DNA from 3 places in the Streptomyces pseudoechinosporeus genome. Region 2 is predicted to be linked to each of the others. Evidence: riboswitches for the same ligand, from Rfam matches in the RefSeq annotation. Region 2 holds a riboswitch; each other region holds the start of a gene.

Region 1 (5,447 bases), on a different contig from region 2:
TGACAGTTTCGCGAGATCTGTCACATCCGAGTGGAGGTCCACTTCCTCCACGGTCCAGGTGTTCTTGATCGCGTCCCGGTAGCGCTCGTAGAAGTCGGGGTAGCGCATGGGGCGGAGGGTCAGCTCGAAGCCCGGGTCGAGCAGGTTCTTGTCACTCATGATTACTGGCAGGCCTCGCAGGACTCGGGGTTTTCCAGGGAGCAGGCGACCGCGTCGGGGTCGGCGGCTTGCTGTACGGGGACGGGGGCGGCGGCCGAGGAGGAACCGGCCGCGCGGGCGATGCGGGTCGCCGGGCGCGAGCGCAGGTAGTACGTCGTCTTCAGGCCCGACTTCCAGGCGTACGCGTACATCGAGGAGAGCTTGCCGATGGTCGGCGTCTCCATGAAGAGGTTCACGGACTGGGACTGGTCCAGGAACGGGGTGCGGGCCGCGGCCATGTCGATCAGCCCGCGCTGCGGGATCTCCCACGCCGTGCGGTAGAGCCGTCGTACGTCCTCGGGGATCCAGGCGAAGTCCTGCACCGAACCGTTCGCCTCGCGCAGCGCCTCGCGGGTGCGGGCGTCCCAGACGCCCAGCTCCTTCAGCTCGTTCACCAGGTACGAGTTGACCTGGAGGAACTCGCCCGACAGGGTCTCGCGCTTGAAGAGGTTGGAGACCTGCGGCTCGATGCACTCGTAGACGCCTGCGATGGAGGCGATCGTGGCGGTGGGCGCGATGGCGAGCAGGAGCGAGTTGCGCATGCCGGTGGTGGCGATGCGCTCGCGCAAGGCCGCCCAGCGCTCGGGCCAGGTCAGGCGGACGCCCGGGAAGTGGTCGGGGTGCAGCACCCCCCGGGCCGTACGGGTCTTCTCCCAGGCCGGGAGCGGGCCGCTGCGCTCGGCGAGGTCGGCGGAGGCCTCGTACGCGGCGAGCATGATGCGCTCGGCGATGCGGGTGGAGAGGGCCTTGGCCTCCGGGGAGTCGAAGGGAAGCCGCAACTTGAAGAACACGTCCTGGAGACCCATCGCGCCCAGACCGACAGGGCGCCAGCGCGCATTCGACCTACCCGCCTGCTCGGTCGGGTAGAAGTTGATGTCGACGACGCGGTCGAGGAAGGTGACGGCGGTACGGACGGTGGCGTCGAGCCGTTCCCAGTCGAGATCGCCGGTCGTCATGTCGACAAAGGCACCCAGATTCACGGACCCCAGATTGCAGACCGCCGTCTCCCCGTCGTCCGTCACCTCCAGGATCTCCGTGCAGAGGTTGGAGGAGTGGACCGTGTGGCCGGGCAGGGCGGTCTGGTTGGCGGTGCGGTTGGCGGTGTCCTTGAAGGTCATCCAGCCGTTGCCGGTCTGCGCGAGGGTGCGCATCATGCGGCCGTACAGATCGCGGGCCGGGATGGTCTTCCTGGCGAGGCCGTCAGCCTCCGCCTTGCGGTACGCGGCGTCGAACTCCTCGCCCCACAGGTCGATCAGTTCGGGCACGTCGGAGGGGGAGAAGAGGGACCACAGGCCGTCCTCGTCGACCCGGCGCATGAACTCGTCCGGGATCCAGTGCGCGAGGTTCAGGTTGTGCGTACGCCGGGCGTCCTCACCGGTGTTGTCGCGCAGCTCCAGGAACTCCTCGATGTCGGAGTGCCAGGTCTCCAGGTAGACGGCTGCGGCACCCTTGCGCCGGCCGCCCTGGTTCACGGCGGCGACCGAGGCGTCCAGGGTTTTGAGGAACGGGACGATGCCGTTGGAGTGCCCGTTCGTGCCGCGGATCAGCGCACCGCGGGAACGGATCCGGGAGTACGCGATGCCGATGCCGCCCGCGTGCTTCGAGAGCCGGGCGACCTGGTGGTAGCGCTCGTAGATGGAGTCCAGCTCGTCCTTCGGGGAGTCGAGGAGGTAGCAGGACGACATCTGGGGGTGCCGTGTACCGGAGTTGAAGAGGGTGGGGGAGGAGGGCAGGTAGTCGAGGCGGCTCATCAGGCGGTAGAGCGCGGCGACTTCGTCGACGGAACGGGTGCTGTCGTCCTCGGCGAGCCCAGAGGCGACGCGCAACATGAAGTGCTGGGGCGTCTCGATGACCTTGCGGGTGATCGGGTGCCGGAGGAGGTACCGGCTGTGGAGCGTACGCAGTCCGAAGTAGCCGAAACGGTCGTCGGCTTGGGGGGCGATGAGCGAGTCGAGCCGCTCGGCGTGGATGCGTACGAACTCGGCGGTCCGGTCGGCGATGAGCCCTTCCCGGTGCCCCACCGAGACGGACTCGGTGAAGGACGTGACGCCTTGCGAGGCGGCCTCGGCGCGGATGCCGATGGTCAACAGGCGGGCGGCCAGCCGCGAGTAGGCGGGATCCTCGGAGATGAGGCCGGCCGCCGCCTCGGTGGCCAGCTCGCGCAACTCCGCCTCGTCCGCGTGCGCGGACCGGCCGCGCAACGCGGCGGCGGCGACCCGGCCGGGGTCGGTGTCGGGGAGGTCGGCGGTGAGGTCGGTCAGGGTCCGCAACAGCGCAGTTCCGGGACTGCCGGTCTCCAGGGCTGCTGAAACCGGATCGGCTGGCGCGATGGTCACGTGGGGCTCTCCCTCACTCGGTAAGGGGCCTGCGGGGAGAGGGGGTTCGGGGCACACGGGCGTACGCGCTCTGCGACAGCGGGACGCCGCGTCCACCGGCCCACTCCGCGAGGCCCGGACGTCATGGTCGCCCGGACCGGATTGGCCTGGGCACGCTGTCGGCAGGTCCTCGGACTGACGCTCGCGCACGGCCCATCCCAGGGACAGACATGCACAAGTACACCGTTGCGGGACAGTTCCGGATTCGCACCGGATTCCCCTGCGGCGACAGCGAGCATGAGCATACATCTTGTGTTGGGCTTGGGAAGCGCACACCACATGTTGTGTCGAGCGTCGGCTTTGGAGGGTGTCAGAGTGTCAGCTCATAGGTGAGCAGAGTGATGTCGTCGAGGTGCGGGATCGGGTTCCAGTCGCGTTCCGGAGTGCGGGTGAAGCCAACGCGTTCGTAGATGCGGTGGGCTGAGTGCATGGTGCGCTGGGTCGACAGGACGATGCGTACGCAGCCTTCGGTGGGCCGTGCGCGGTCGACGCAGGCGCGTACGAGCGCCTCTCCGACACCCCGGCCACGGGCCTCCGGGGCGACGGCGAGCATCCGTATCTCGGCCTCACCGGGTTCCGCGATGTCGGCCATCGGTCCGCCGGACGGTACGAAGGTCACGCCGCCCAGCACGCGGTCGTGCTCGACGGCGACCAGCACCTCGGCCGCGGCGGCCCGCTTGGCGACGTCCCGCAGCTCGCCCAGGTACTCGTCGCTCTCTCCGAAGTCGAGCAGGCCGTCCCCGAGATAGGCCTGTGCGGTGATCTCGCCGAGGGTCTCGTACTCCTCCGGGGTTGCCCGCCTGATCACCTGGTCTCCTTCGAGGATGCCCCGCCTTCAGGCGGGGGAGGAATCGAACTCCTGCGGAGTAGGGCAGGGGACGGGGTTTCGCCTCCAGGGCGAAAGACCGCCACGCGATCGGGTAGCCTGCCTGTCGTGCGTTGCGAGAGCCAAGCGCGCACACCGTGCCGATCGAGAACCAAGACGGCACTGCCGAGCTTTGCTCAACAAACCGGGCAGGTTCCGTCCCGGCTGGTGTTGAGGGAGTAAGACCTTTCAGGCCGCTGGTCTGTGGGGCTTCCTGAGCCAGAAATCCCCCTGCTTCAGCTGGGGGAGGGTTCAAGATGTCCATGTGGTGCAGTGTGCATCAGGGGTACGACAACGGCCTGTGGTTTTCCCCCGTACTGGATCTCAGTACGGGGATCTCAGCCCACCCCCGGCCACTGCGGCACCGTCGCCACGAAGTCCTTCACGAAGTCGCGAGGCCCCGGCCCCAGGGCCACGCGGCCCGTGAGGGCCGTACGGGCCGTGAGGACAGGGGAGTCGGCGTAGTAGACGCGCTGTGCGGACGAGGGGATGAACACGGTCTTGCCGCGGGTCAGTTCGCTCGCGGACTCGACGATGACGGCGCCCTCCGCGGCGGTGATGAACGACTCGTCCGCGCACACCCCCACCGCGAGCGGATCGTGCAACGGGCAGGCGTCGCCCCCGCCGTGGCGGCGGTACGCGTCCATGTACACCCGTAGCAGCCGGACGGCGAGCGCCGTGCCCGTGCCCGCCGCCTCCAGGACGGCCAGGTCGGCGGAACCGAGCAGGCAGCGGTGCGAGGCGTCCAAGTCGACCATCGTGAACGGGATCCCGGAGGAGACGACCACCTCGGCGGCGTCCGGGTCGGCCCAGATGTTGAACTCGGCGACCGGCGTGATGTTCCCGGGCACCTGCGCGGCACCGCCCATGAACACGAACTTCTTGACGCGGTGGGCGAACGCCGGGTCCTCCAGGAGCGCGATCGCCACGTTGGTGAGCGGGCCCGTGGCGCACACGGTGAGCTCTCCCTCGTACTCGCGGGAGAGCCGGAGCAGGGCCTGCGCGGAGGATTCCGGCAGGTGGGCGGCCGTGGAGTCGGGCAGTGTCTCGTTGCCGAGGCCCGCCTTGCCGTGGAAGGCGGACGCGGACGTGTACGGGAGGCGGGTCAGGGGGCGGCCCGCGCCCCGGTGGACCGGTATGTCGGCGTCGATGCGCATTGCTCGGGCCAGGGCCCGGGCGTTGAGGTAGGTCTGCTCGGCGGGGAGGTTGCCGCCCACGGAGGTGTAGGCCTTCAGGTCCCACAGCCCTGTACCGAGCAGGTACTGCAGAGCCAGGGCGTCGTCGATGCCGGGGTCACTGTCGAGGACGATCGGTGAGCGAAGGGTCACAGCGGCCAGCGTAGCCGTGACCAGCTGGGCCGCCAGGGGGTGGCGAACTCCCCCTGGCGGCCCCGGCGCCTAGTGCCCGGCCCCAGCCGTAGCCGGAGGCAGCTCCACCTGCACTCCCTCATCCCCCGCGTCCGCCGTGTAGTCCCCCGGAGACGTCTCGTCGATGCCGTCCGGCGCCTTCGCCGCCTTCAGCACGAAGGTCAGCACCACCGTCACCACCACGTTCAGCACGAACGCCGTCAGACCGATGTAGCCCATCTCCCCGAGCCCCGGAATCTCCGCGTTGGAGCCGCCGAAGTGCTTCTGGGTCGGCGAGGCGACCCCGTACGCGGCCACCGTCCCGTACACCATGCCGACCGCCCAGCCCGCGAGCAGTGCCCAGCGGTGGAACCATCGGGTGAACAGGCCGCCGACCAGGGCCGGGAAGGTCTGCAGGATCCAGATGCCGCCCAGGAGCTGGAAGTTGATCGCGACCGTCTTGTCCATGGTCAGGACGAAGGCCAGCGCGCCCACCTTCACCAGCAGCGAGACCAGCTTGGAGACCTTGGTCTCCTGGGCCGGAGTCGCATCGGGCTTGATGAAGTCCTTGTAGATGTTGCGGGTGAAGAGGTTCGCCGCCGCGATGGACATGATGGCCGCGGGGACGAGGGCACCGATGCCGATCGCCGCGAAGGCCACGCC
Region 2 (5,447 bases):
ACCTCGCCCGGACAGGCCGCCGACAGCATCCCCGGACCCACGAAACCGCCGTGCAACGGCTCGTGCCCCGAACCACCACCGGAGACGAGCCCCACCTGCCCGGCCACCGGAGCGTCCCGCCGTACGATCACCCGGTTCTCGACATCCACGGTCAGCTCGGGATGCGCGGCAGCCATGCCCCGCAGCGCGTCCGCGACAACCGTCTCCGCGACGTTGATGAGCATCTTCATGGGTACCTCCGAGTGAGATCAGCAACTGAGCATCCGACCTGTGTCCTACCCGGTCGGAGTGGTTGAGCGAGGTCTTCGATCTTGGCGGTCCGTGGGATCGGCGGTCCCAGCAGCTCACTCTCGGAAGTATCGGCGCTGAGGGAGCGATGGTCACGTGTACCGACGTTCTTGGGTGTGTGGCGGTCGCCGACGTGAACGGGGTCGCCCATGTGAACGGCCAAGCCACGTACGGGCGTTGGTGAGCGTCGCGATGGCATAGTGAGGCCTTGGAGGCGGGAGTTGCCGCACGCTGCGGCTCGTCGGGTGCGCGATCGGAGAGGGACGGATGCCGGCTGGACTGATTGCGCTGGCAGTCGGCGGTTTCGGCATCGGTCTGACCGAGTTCCTGATCGCGGGACTGCTGCCGCAGGTGGCGTCGAGTTTCTCGGTGTCCGAGGCGGCTGCGGGTCGGCTGATCTCCGGGTACGCGTTGAGTGTCGCGGTCGGCGCGATCGCGCTGACGGCGGCGACGGCGCGGCTGCCCCGTAAGCAGGTCCTGGTCGGCCTGGTGGCGTTGTTCGTCATCGGCAACCTGCTGTCCGCGATCGCGCCGAACTATGCGGTGATGCTGCTCGGGCGGATCGTCGCGGCGTTGTGCCACGGTTCGTTCTTCGGGATCGGATCGCTGGTCGCGCAGTCTGGTCTCGCCGGAGAAGAAGTCCCGCGCGGTGGCCGTCATGTTCGCCGGACTGACGGTGGCGAATGTACTGGGCGTGCCGTTCGGAGCGCTGGTCGGTGAACGCTGGGGCTGGCGAGCGGCCTTCTGGGCGATCACCGGAATCGGCCTGCTCGCGCTGGCGGGCGTCGCCGCCTTCGTCCCCGCCCGGGTGGGAGAGACGCGGACGCCGACGGCGGTGGGCCACGCGGACCCGATGCCCTCCGAACCCTCCGACGGCTTGCGGGCCCAGGTCCGTGCGTTCCGCTCCTGGCAGGTGTGGCTGACCCTGGCGGCCACCGCGCTCAGCTACGGCGGGATGTTCGGCGCGTTCAGCTACATCGCCTACACGTTCACTGAGGTCGGGGGCTTTCGTTCCTCGGATGTCGCCTGGCTGCTGATGGTGTACGGAGTCGGCCTGGTCGTCGGGAACGTGATCGGCGGGCGGGCCGCCGACCGCGACCGTGACCGCGCCCTGGTCCTCGCCCTGCTCGGACTCACCATCACCCTGGCCATGTTCGGGCTGTTGGCGGGCAGCGCCACGGCGTCGGTGATCCTGGTGTTCCTGATGGGGGTGTTCGGGTTCGCCAGCGTGCCCGGCATGATCACCCGCGTCACCGACTTCGCCCACGGAGCGGCACTGGCCGCCAGCGCCAACGTCTCCGCGTCCAACATCGGCAACGCCCTCGGCGCCTGGCTCGGAGGCCTGGCCATCAGCGCGGGCCTCGGCTACACCGCACCGCTCTACGTCGGCGCCGGTATCGCCCTGACCTCCGTCATCGTCATGGCCGTCGCCGTGAACCTGGTCAGGCAACCGGCCACACGGGAGACCGCCGGCCGCTGAACCGCCCGCCCGCATGTGACGCCACCGGCCACCGTGTGACGTCACCGGGTTTGGCGTGACGGCGTCCGGCTACCCGTACAGCGTGTCAGCGACAGATCAGCAGGAACTCGTCCGTTTCCTCGAGGACCGGTTCGCCTGTGCGCAGGCGTGTACCGAGTGCGCGCGGGTGTGTGCGCTGCGCGCGAGTCTCGCCGATCTCGACGGTCCCGAAGATCAGCAGGAGTTGCGGCGCAAGAGCATCATGTGCGCGGAGGTCTGCGACGCGACCTGCCGCGTGCTGGCCGAACAGACCTGGCAGGACGAGGCGGCGACGCGTGCCCAGGTCGAGTGGTGCCGCGGCGTTTGCCTGGAGACCGCGCACGTCTTCGACCGGAACCCCGGCGCCGAGGAGGGCGCGCTGGCATGCCGGGACTGTGCGCGCGCCTGCACGGAGTTCCTCGCCCTGCTGAGGTGACGGGCCTGCTGGGGTGACGGTCCTGCCGGGATGTCGGCCGCCCTGAGGTGGCGAGCAGCCGCCCAAGCCTCAGCCCGTCAGTCCCCGAGCACCCGACCCACCCGTACGTTCCAGCGTCCGGCCCGCCCGCTGAGCTCCGTCGCGGTCAGCGGTGGTACGTCGATCCGCCAGAACGCCGGCTCGGGAGCACTGAGCGCCCGTACCACCACGGCCCGTACGATCTCCGGCTCCACGACGGCGAGGGTCCGGCCCGAGAACTGCCCTGCCGAATCGAGCCACTTGGCGACCCGGTCGCACAACTCGCGTACGGACTCGCCGCCGTGCGGGGCGCAGGACGGATCCGCCAGCCAGCGCGCGACCGCCTCCGGCTCCTCGGCGCTCACCTGGGCCAGGCTCGCGCCGCGCCAGCGGCCCACGTCCAGTCCCGCCAACTCGGGCTCGTCCGCGGCGTCGAGACCGAGCGCGCCGGCCGTCTCGCGGCAGCGCACGCCGGGGGAGACCAGGGCCTGGTCCGGAGCGGGCAGCGAACCCGCGGCCGCCTCCGCGAGCCGCAGCCCGGCGGCGTCGAGGGGGCATCCGTCGTCGAAACGCGCCTCCCGCAACGCGGCACTGATCGCTGGTGAGATCAACATCACTCGGCTGGTCATCGGCCCACTTTCACGCTCAACACCTGATCAACCCCCTTGCCCATACCGGGAATTGGCGCGTGACCAGGGCAACGGCGCACTCTCCGGCACCCCGTGCGCCCTTGGCCGCCTCCCCGCTTCGCGGTACGGTCACGTCGATATTGACGACGGTTCGACGGAAGCCGGTGAGAATCCGGCACGGTCGCGCCACTGTAAGCCCGTAGCGACCGCCTCCCACCAGGGGCGGTGCAGTCCGGGCAAGTCAGACCCGTGGCCGTCGTCCTGTGCACCACCGAGATGGGACGCGAGTTCCCCAGGAGGTTCTGCCATGGCCCAGTCCGTCGCTCAGCCGACCGTGACCAACCCCGCCGCACCGGCCGCCGTGCCGGCCAAGCTGCCGATCGGCGCGATCGTCCCCTGGGCGGTCTTCTTCGGCATCCTGATGCTGGTCCTGCTCTACTTCGTCGGCGCCGAGCAGGGCGCCACCTCCGTGGTCTCCGGTGAAGGCGTGCACGAGTGGGTGCACGACGCCCGCCACCTCCTCGGCTTCCCCTGCCACTGACGGCGACGAGGAAGCGTACGAGCACATGGACTCAGCAACCGTCAGAAACCTCCTGGTGCGCGGCATGCTCGCGGGACTCGCCGCGGGTCTGCTCGCCCTGGTCGTCGCCTACTTCCTCGGCGAACCACGCGTCGACGAGGCCATCGCCTTCGAGGAGGCCCACGCCCACGAGCACGGCGGCGAGGAACTCGTCAGCCGCACCATGCAGTCCACCGCCGGCCTGAGCACCGGCGTCCTCATCTACGGCGTCGCGTTCGGTGGCATCGCCGCCCTCGCGTACTGCTTCGCACTCGGCAGGATCGGTCGCTTCGGACCGCGCGCGAGCGCGCTGATGCTGTCGACCGCGGGCCTGCTCGCGGTCTACGTCGTCCCGTTCCTCAAGTACCCCGCCAACCCACCCGCCGTCGGCAACCCCGACACCCTCAACCAGCGGACCACGCTGTACTTCCTGATGGTCGTACTCAGCGTGCTGCTGACCGTCGGCACGGTGATCCTCGGCAAGCGCCTCGCACCACGCCTGGGCAACTGGAACGCCACCCTCTCCGCGGGAGCCTTCTTCATCCTCGTCGTCGGCCTGGCCTACGCGCTCCTGCCGTCCTTCAACGACGTCCCGGAAGGCTTCCCCGGCACCCTGCTGTGGCAGTACCGGCTGGCCGCCCTCGCCATCCAGGTGACCTTGTGGACCGCGTACGGCCTGGTCTTCGGGTACCTCGCGGAGCGCGTGCTGGCTCCGCGTACGGCTGCCGCCCAGCGGGGGAGCGCCACACAGGCAACTCCCGTACCACACTGAGCAGTTGAGCCAAGAGATGGGCCCCCGGACAACCGGGGGCCTTTCCTTGCGCCACCCACGTGTCACCCACTCCTGCGTGTTCCCAATTTCTGCAACACGTTCTACGGTGTGCGCCGTCAGGACCGGGCGGCCGGAGCAGCAGGCCAGTGGGAGCCCCGTGGGAGCCAGGAGGCGCCGTGCATCTCGAATACACGCCGGAGCAGCAGGAGTTGCGCACCGAACTGCGCGCCTACTTCACCGAGTTGGTGCCGGAGAACGTCCACGCCCGGTACGCAGACCCGGCGGCGCAGAAGCGGTTCTACCGCGAGACCATCCGCCGGCTCGGCTCCGACGGCTGGCTCGGGGTGGGCTGGCCGGAGGAGTACGGCGGGCGCGGGCTGAGCCCGATGGAGCAGTTCATCTTCTTCGACGAGGCCGCCCAGGCTGGCGTACCCCTGCCGCTGATGGCGCTGAACACGGTCGGGCCGACGATCATGCAGTTCGGCACCGAGGAGCAGAAGGCGTACTTCCTGCCGAAGATCCTCTCCGGCGAGATCGACTTCGCGATCGGCTACAGCGAGCCCGACGCGGGCACGGACCTGGCCGCGCTCAAGACCAGGGCCGTACGGGACGGTGACGAGTACATCGTCAACGGCCAGAAGATCTGGACGACCAACGGCGACACCGCCGACTGGGTGTGGCTGGCCGTCCGTACCGACCCCGACGCCCCACCGCACAAGGGCATCACCATGCTCCTCGTGCCGACCTCCGACCCCGGCTACTCCTGCACCCTCATCAACACCCTCGCCTCGCACGACACCACCGCGAGCTATTACGAGAACATCCGCGTCCCCGTCTCCCGCCGCGTCGGCGAGGAGAACAAGGGCTGGCGGCTGATCACCAACCAGCTCAACCACGAGCGCGTCACACTCGCCGCGCACGGCACCATGGCCATCCGCGCCCTGCACGACGTACAGCGCTGGGCGATGGAGACCAAGCTCGCCGACGGCCGCCGCGTCGTCGACCTCCCCTGGGTACGCCGCCGCCTCGCCCAGACCCACACCAAGCTCGACGCGATGAAGCTCCTCAACTGGCAGATGGTGAACGCCGTCCAGGAGGGCACCCTCACCCCGCAGGACGCCTCCGCCGTGAAGGTGTACGGCTCCGAGGCGCGCCGGGACGCGTACGCCTGGCTCATGGAGATCGTCGCGGCGGCGGGCGTCCTCAAGGAGGGCTCGGCGGGCGCGGTGCTCCACGGCGAGCTGGAG
Region 3 (5,447 bases), on a different contig from region 2:
GCCAGGTTCGTCTATGTGAAGGCGACCGAGTCCCACACGTACCGCAATCCCTATTACGGCCAGCAGTACCACGGCGCGCGCAACGCGGGCCTGGTCCGCGGGGCGTACCACTTCGCACTGCCGCACAAGTCGTCGGGCAAGACCCAGGCGGCGTACTTCGTACGCAACGGAGGCGACTGGCGAGCGGACGGCTGGACGCTGCCGCCCGCGCTCGACATCGAGTACAACCCGTACGGCAAGAAGAAGTGCTACGGCCTGAGCAAGGCCAAGATGGTCGGCTGGATCAAGTCGTTCAGCAACGAGGTGAAGCGGCAGACCGGCCGTCGCCCGGTGATCTACACCACCACGCACTGGTGGAAGAACTGCACCGGCAACAGCTCCGCGTTCGCCTCGAACCACGCGCTCTGGCTGGCCCGCTACAGCTCGTCGGCGGGGTCGCTGCCGGCGGGCTGGAGGACATGGACGTTCTGGCAGTACGACAACGGCGGGAGCCTGCCGGGTGACCAGAATCTCTTCAACGGGTCCATGAGCCGGCTCAAGAAGTTCGCGAAGGGCTAGAAGCAAGGGCTAGCGGAGCCCAGCACTCCGCATCAGTTCGACTCCCGCGCCGCCCCTCCGGTACACCCGGAGGGGCGGCGCCCCGTTTCGGTACACCTCACTGTCCTGTCAAGTTCATCTTCCGTTCATCCAGGTTGCCTACGGTCCACAAGCCGCTGACGTCCGATAGAAGACCGGGTAAATGGAGAACTTCTCGCTGATCCTCGCGATAGTGGTGGTCACTGCCCTCGCGTTCGATTTCACGAACGGTTTCCACGACACCGCCAACGCGATGGCCACCACCATCTCGACCGGCGCCATGCGGCCCAAGGCCGCGGTGGCCATGTCCGCCGTACTCAACCTCGTCGGCGCGTTCCTCTCCGTGGAGGTCGCCAACACGATCTCCAAGGGTCTGGTCAACGAAGAGGGCATACAACCCGAGGTGATCTTCGCCGCGCTCGTCGGCGCCATCCTCTGGAACCTGCTGACCTGGCTCGTCGGCCTGCCGTCCAGTTCCTCGCACGCCCTCATGGGCGGCCTGATCGGCGCCACCATCGCCTCGGCCGGCGTCGGCGCGGTGCACGGCGACGTCCTCGTCACCAAGGTGCTGATCCCCGCGATCGCCGCCCCGCTGGTCGCGGGCCTCGCCGCGATGCTCGCCTCCCGGCTGACGTACAAGCTCGGCAGGAACGCGAACGGCGAAGCCGCCAAGAAGGGCTACCGCACGGGTCAGATCGCCTCCGCAGGACTCGTCTCACTGGCTCACGGCACCAACGACGCGCAGAAGACCATGGGCATCATCACTCTCGCCCTGGTCGCCGGCGGCGCCGTCGCCCCCGACTCGGACCCGCCGGTCTGGGTCATCCTCTCCGCCGGTCTCGCGATCGCGCTCGGCACGTACCTGGGCGGCTGGCGCATCATCCGCACGATGGGCAAGGGCCTGACCGACCTCCAGCCGCAGCAGGGCTTCGCCGCCCAGACCAGCGCGGCCACCGTCATCCTGGCCTCCTCGCACCTCGGCTTCTCCCTGTCCACCACGCACTCGGTCTCCGGCTCGGTGATGGGCGCGGGTCTCGGCCGCAAGGGCGGTGTGGTCCGCTGGTCCACCGCCACCCGGATGTTCGTCGCCTGGGGCCTGACGCTGCCGGCCGCGGCTCTGGTCGCCGCGATCGCGGAGTACGTGACCTCCTTCGGTATCTGGGGCACCGCGTTCGTCGCCGTCTTCCTGGTCGCGTCCAGCGCCGCGATCTGGGTGGTCTCCCGCCGCCAGGTGATCGACCACACGAACGTCAACGAGGTCGAGGAGCCCGCCGACGTGGTGACCACGGCCATCACCGCCGTCACCCCGCCCCCGACGGGCACCGTCGAAGAGCCGGACACCGAGCCCGCCCGTACCGCCACGGTCTAAGGAACGAACAGCATGAAGATCGATTGGGCAGCCCTCGGCTCCGTCTTCGGAGTCAGCCTCATCGTCACCGTCGCCCTCGTGGGCCTCTTCACCCTCGGCATCGCCGGCCTCTCCAAGCGCGAGTCGGCGTCCGCCCACGGCAACTCCGCGACCCTCGCGACGACCGGCGCGTACGCCTGCTTCACGGCATGCACGGCGGCGGTGGCGTACGGCATCTACCTGATCGTGGCCTGACGTCCCGCAACCCACCCGCCTGTGTGGGCCTTCGCACACTCTCCCTTCGCAGGTCAGCGGCAAGTTGACGGCTGCTGATGGGCGTGGTGGACTGCCCGAGCCAAGTACGGCGGCAGAAGAGGAAGCCGGTGTGAGTCCGGCGCGGTCCCGCCACTGTCACCGGGGAAGCAAGTCCCGGGAGCCAGGAACTCTCGCCGTCGGTCTCGTCGAACCAGGGCGCGGACACCCTGAGTGAGGACATATCGCCATGTGCGGCTGCCTGTTGCGGTTCAGTTTGCCGAGTACGAGGGTTTCGAGGGCCCCAAGGGTTCTGCCTGACGTAGCGACAGGCTGACCCCATGCGTGCCGATCGCGTTTTCGCGTACGGCGCCGCCGCCGGCCTCCTCGGTGACCAACTCCTCGGCGATCCACGCCGTGGGCATCCGGTCGCCGCGTTCGGGCGGGCCGCGGGCGCCGTGGAACGGGTGTTGTGGCGGGACCACCGCGGGTGGGGCGCGCTGCACACCGCCGTGTGCGCCGGCGGTGCCGTATCTCTTGCGGCCCTCGCCGCCACTTCCGTACGTACGTCCCGTACCGCCTCCATAGCGCTGACCGCCGCCGCCACCTGGGCCGTGGTCGGCGGGACTTCGCTCGGCCGCGAGGCCCGTGCTATCGGCGAGGCACTCGCCGCAGGAGACATCGAGACGGCCCGGGAACGGCTGCCGCACCTGTGCGGACGGGACCCCCAGGCGCTGGACGCCGACGGGATCGCCCGGGCCGTCGTCGAGTCCGTCGCCGAGAACACCTCCGACGCGGTGGTCGGCGCGCTGGTGTGGGGCGCCGCGGCAGGTGTGCCCGGGCTCGTCGGCTTCCGGGCCGTCAACACGCTGGATGCCATGGTCGGGCACAAGTCGCCCAAGTACCGGCGGTACGGCTGGGCTTCGGCACGGCTCGACGACGTGGCGGGGTGGCCGGGCGCCCGCCTGACCGCCGTGCTCGCGACCGTCGCGGGCAGCGATCCACGCGGGGCCGTACGCGCCTGGCGCGCTGACGCCGAACGGCACCCGAGCCCCAACGCCGGGCCCGTCGAGGCCTCGTTCGCGGGGGCGTTGGGAGTACGGCTGGGCGGAACGCTGTCGTACGGGGGGCGAGTTGAGCACCGGCCGGTACTCAACGGCGAGGGGCGGGCCGTGCGGGTCGACGACATCGAGCAGGCTGTGCGGCTCTCGCGGCGCGTGAGCCGGCTCGCACTCGGTGCGACCGTCGCCGGGCGGCTCGTCATGAGACGGCTCCTCACCGGTCGGCTCATCGCAAAGGGACGTACGTCATGAGTGGCGGCGGGCTGCTCGTCGCCGGAACCACCTCCGACGCCGGCAAGAGCGTCATCACCGCCGGGATCTGCCGGTGGCTGGTGCGCCAAGGGGTGAAAGTCGCCCCCTTCAAGGCGCAGAACATGTCCCTCAATTCGTTCGTCACACGCGAGGGCGCCGAGATCGGGCGCGCACAGGCCATGCAGGCACAGGCCGCACGCGTCGAGCCGACAGCGCTCATGAACCCCGTACTGCTGAAGCCGGGAAGTGACAGGAGCAGTCAGGTCGTCCTCATGGGCAAGCCCGTGGGCGAGTTGAGCGCGCGCGGCTACCACGGTGGCAGGCAGGAGAAGCTTCTCGGGACCGTGCTGGAGTGTCTGGCCGAGTTGCGGGGCACGTATGACGCGGTGATCTGCGAGGGGGCGGGCAGTCCCGCCGAGATCAATCTGCGGCGGACCGACATCGTGAACATGGGGATCGCCAGGAATGCCCGGCTCCCTGTGCTGGTGGTCGGTGACATCGACCGTGGCGGGGTCTTCGCGTCGTTCTTCGGGACGGTCGCTCTGCTGTCGCAGGAGGATCAGGCACTTGTCGCCGGGTTCCTGGTCAACAAGTTCCGCGGCGATGTGTCGCTGTTGGAGCCGGGGCTGGACATGCTCCACAACCTCACCGGTCGCTCCACATACGGCGTACTCCCCTTCCAGCATGGCCTCGGCATCGACGAGGAGGACGGGCTGCGCGTGTCACTGCGGGGCGCGGTGCGCGAGTCCGTGGTCGCTCCGCCCGTCGGGGAGGACGTCCTACGGGTTGCCGTCTGCGCGATCCCCCTGATGTCCAACTTCACCGACGTGGACGCTCTGGCCGCCGAACCCGGCGTCGTGGTGCGGTTCGTGGACCGCCCCGAGGAGTTGACCGACGCCGACCTCGTGGTGATCCCGGGGACCCGCGGGACGGTGCGCGCCCTGGAGTGGCTGCGGGAGCGCGGCCTCGCGGATGCGCTGATGCGCAGAGCCGCTGAGGGGCGGCCCGTCCTCGGCATCTGCGGCGGCTTCCAGGTGCTCGGCAAGCACATCGAGGACGAGGTCGAGTCACGCGCGGGTCATGTCGACGGACTCGGACTCCTCCCCGTACGCGTCCGGTTCGAGCGCGAGAAGACCCTCACCCGGCCCGTCGGCGAGGCGCTCGGCGAGCACGTCGAGGGGTACGAGATCCATCACGGCGTCGCCGAAGTCACCGGCGGAGCCCCCTTCTTGGACGGCTGCCGGGTCGGCGAGGTCTGGGGGACGCACTGGCACGGCTCGCTGGAGTCGGACGGTTTCCGGCGGGCCTTCCTGCGCGAGGTGGCGGTCGCCGCGGGCCGCCGTTTCGTACCGGCCGCCGACACCTCGTTCGCCGCGCTGCGCGAGGAACAGCTGGACCGGCTCGGCGATCTGATCGAGAACCACGCGGACACGGACGCGCTGTGGCGGCTCATCGAGTCGGGCGCGCCGTCAGGACTGCCCTTCATTCCACCGGGAGCGCCCGCATGAGCACAGTGCTGTTGTTGTCGACCGCCGATACGGATCTGCTGGCGGCCCGGGCCGCTTCCGGCGCCTCGTACCGGATCGGCAATCCGACCCGGGTGGATGTGGCGGAGGACCTTCCCGCGCTGCTCGAGGGCGCGGACATCGCCGTCGTACGCCTGCTGGGTGGCAAACGCGCCTGGGAGGACGGGCTCGCGGCGTTGAAGGCGTCCGGGATCCCGACGGTTCTGCTCGGCGGAGAGGCCGTCCCCGACGCGGAGTTGATGGCCGAGTCATCGGTGCCGGCCGGTGTCGTGGCGGAGGCGCTGCGGTACCTCGTCGAGGGTGGCCCCGGGAACCTCGCCGAGCTGGCCCGCTTCCTCTCCGACACCGTGCTGCTCACGGGAGAGGGCTTCGAAGAACCACGGAAGATGGCCGAGTACGGCGTCCACGGCGAGCGTCCGTACGCCGACGGCC

What was found. Region 2 has a riboswitch for cobalamin ahead of ACYVO6_RS18675 (CbtB domain-containing protein). Riboswitches for the same ligand answer to the same signal wherever they lie in the genome.
Region 1: linked by a shared signal. The riboswitch ahead of ACYVO6_RS43405 (ribonucleoside-diphosphate reductase subunit alpha) and the one ahead of ACYVO6_RS18675 (CbtB domain-containing protein) in region 2 are both predicted to bind cobalamin.
Region 3: linked by a shared signal. The riboswitch ahead of ACYVO6_RS11715 (cobalamin biosynthesis protein) and the one ahead of ACYVO6_RS18675 (CbtB domain-containing protein) in region 2 are both predicted to bind cobalamin.

What each region holds. Positions count from the first base shown of each region.
Region 1 covers NZ_BAAGPS010000078.1:79,918-85,364, reverse strand. Annotated here, with positions in the region: gene ACYVO6_RS43410 (ribonucleotide-diphosphate reductase subunit beta) at 1-159, opposite strand, end outside; gene ACYVO6_RS43405 (ribonucleoside-diphosphate reductase subunit alpha) at 162-2,534, opposite strand; cobalamin riboswitch at 2,678-2,818, opposite strand; gene ACYVO6_RS43400 (GNAT family N-acetyltransferase) at 2,884-3,381, opposite strand; gene ACYVO6_RS43395 (nucleoside hydrolase) at 3,777-4,766, opposite strand; gene mctP (monocarboxylate uptake permease MctP) at 4,836-5,447, opposite strand, start outside.
Region 2 covers NZ_BAAGPS010000012.1:230,581-236,027, reverse strand. Annotated here, with positions in the region: gene dhaK (dihydroxyacetone kinase subunit DhaK) at 1-230, opposite strand, end outside; partial or broken gene ACYVO6_RS18690 (MFS transporter) at 556-1,768, shown strand; gene ACYVO6_RS18685 (ferredoxin) at 1,851-2,222, shown strand; gene ACYVO6_RS18680 (histidine phosphatase family protein) at 2,300-2,869, opposite strand; cobalamin riboswitch at 2,980-3,140, shown strand; gene ACYVO6_RS18675 (CbtB domain-containing protein) at 3,177-3,410, shown strand; gene ACYVO6_RS18670 (CbtA family protein) at 3,436-4,200, shown strand; gene ACYVO6_RS18665 (acyl-CoA dehydrogenase family protein) at 4,377-5,447, shown strand, end outside.
Region 3 covers NZ_BAAGPS010000009.1:36,074-41,520, forward strand. Annotated here, with positions in the region: gene ACYVO6_RS11700 (lysozyme) at 1-558, shown strand, start outside; gene ACYVO6_RS11705 (inorganic phosphate transporter) at 740-1,945, shown strand; gene ACYVO6_RS11710 (hypothetical protein) at 1,958-2,179, shown strand; cobalamin riboswitch at 2,250-2,392, shown strand; gene ACYVO6_RS11715 (cobalamin biosynthesis protein) at 2,518-3,489, shown strand; gene ACYVO6_RS11720 (cobyric acid synthase) at 3,486-4,997, shown strand; gene cobN (cobaltochelatase subunit CobN) at 4,994-5,447, shown strand, end outside.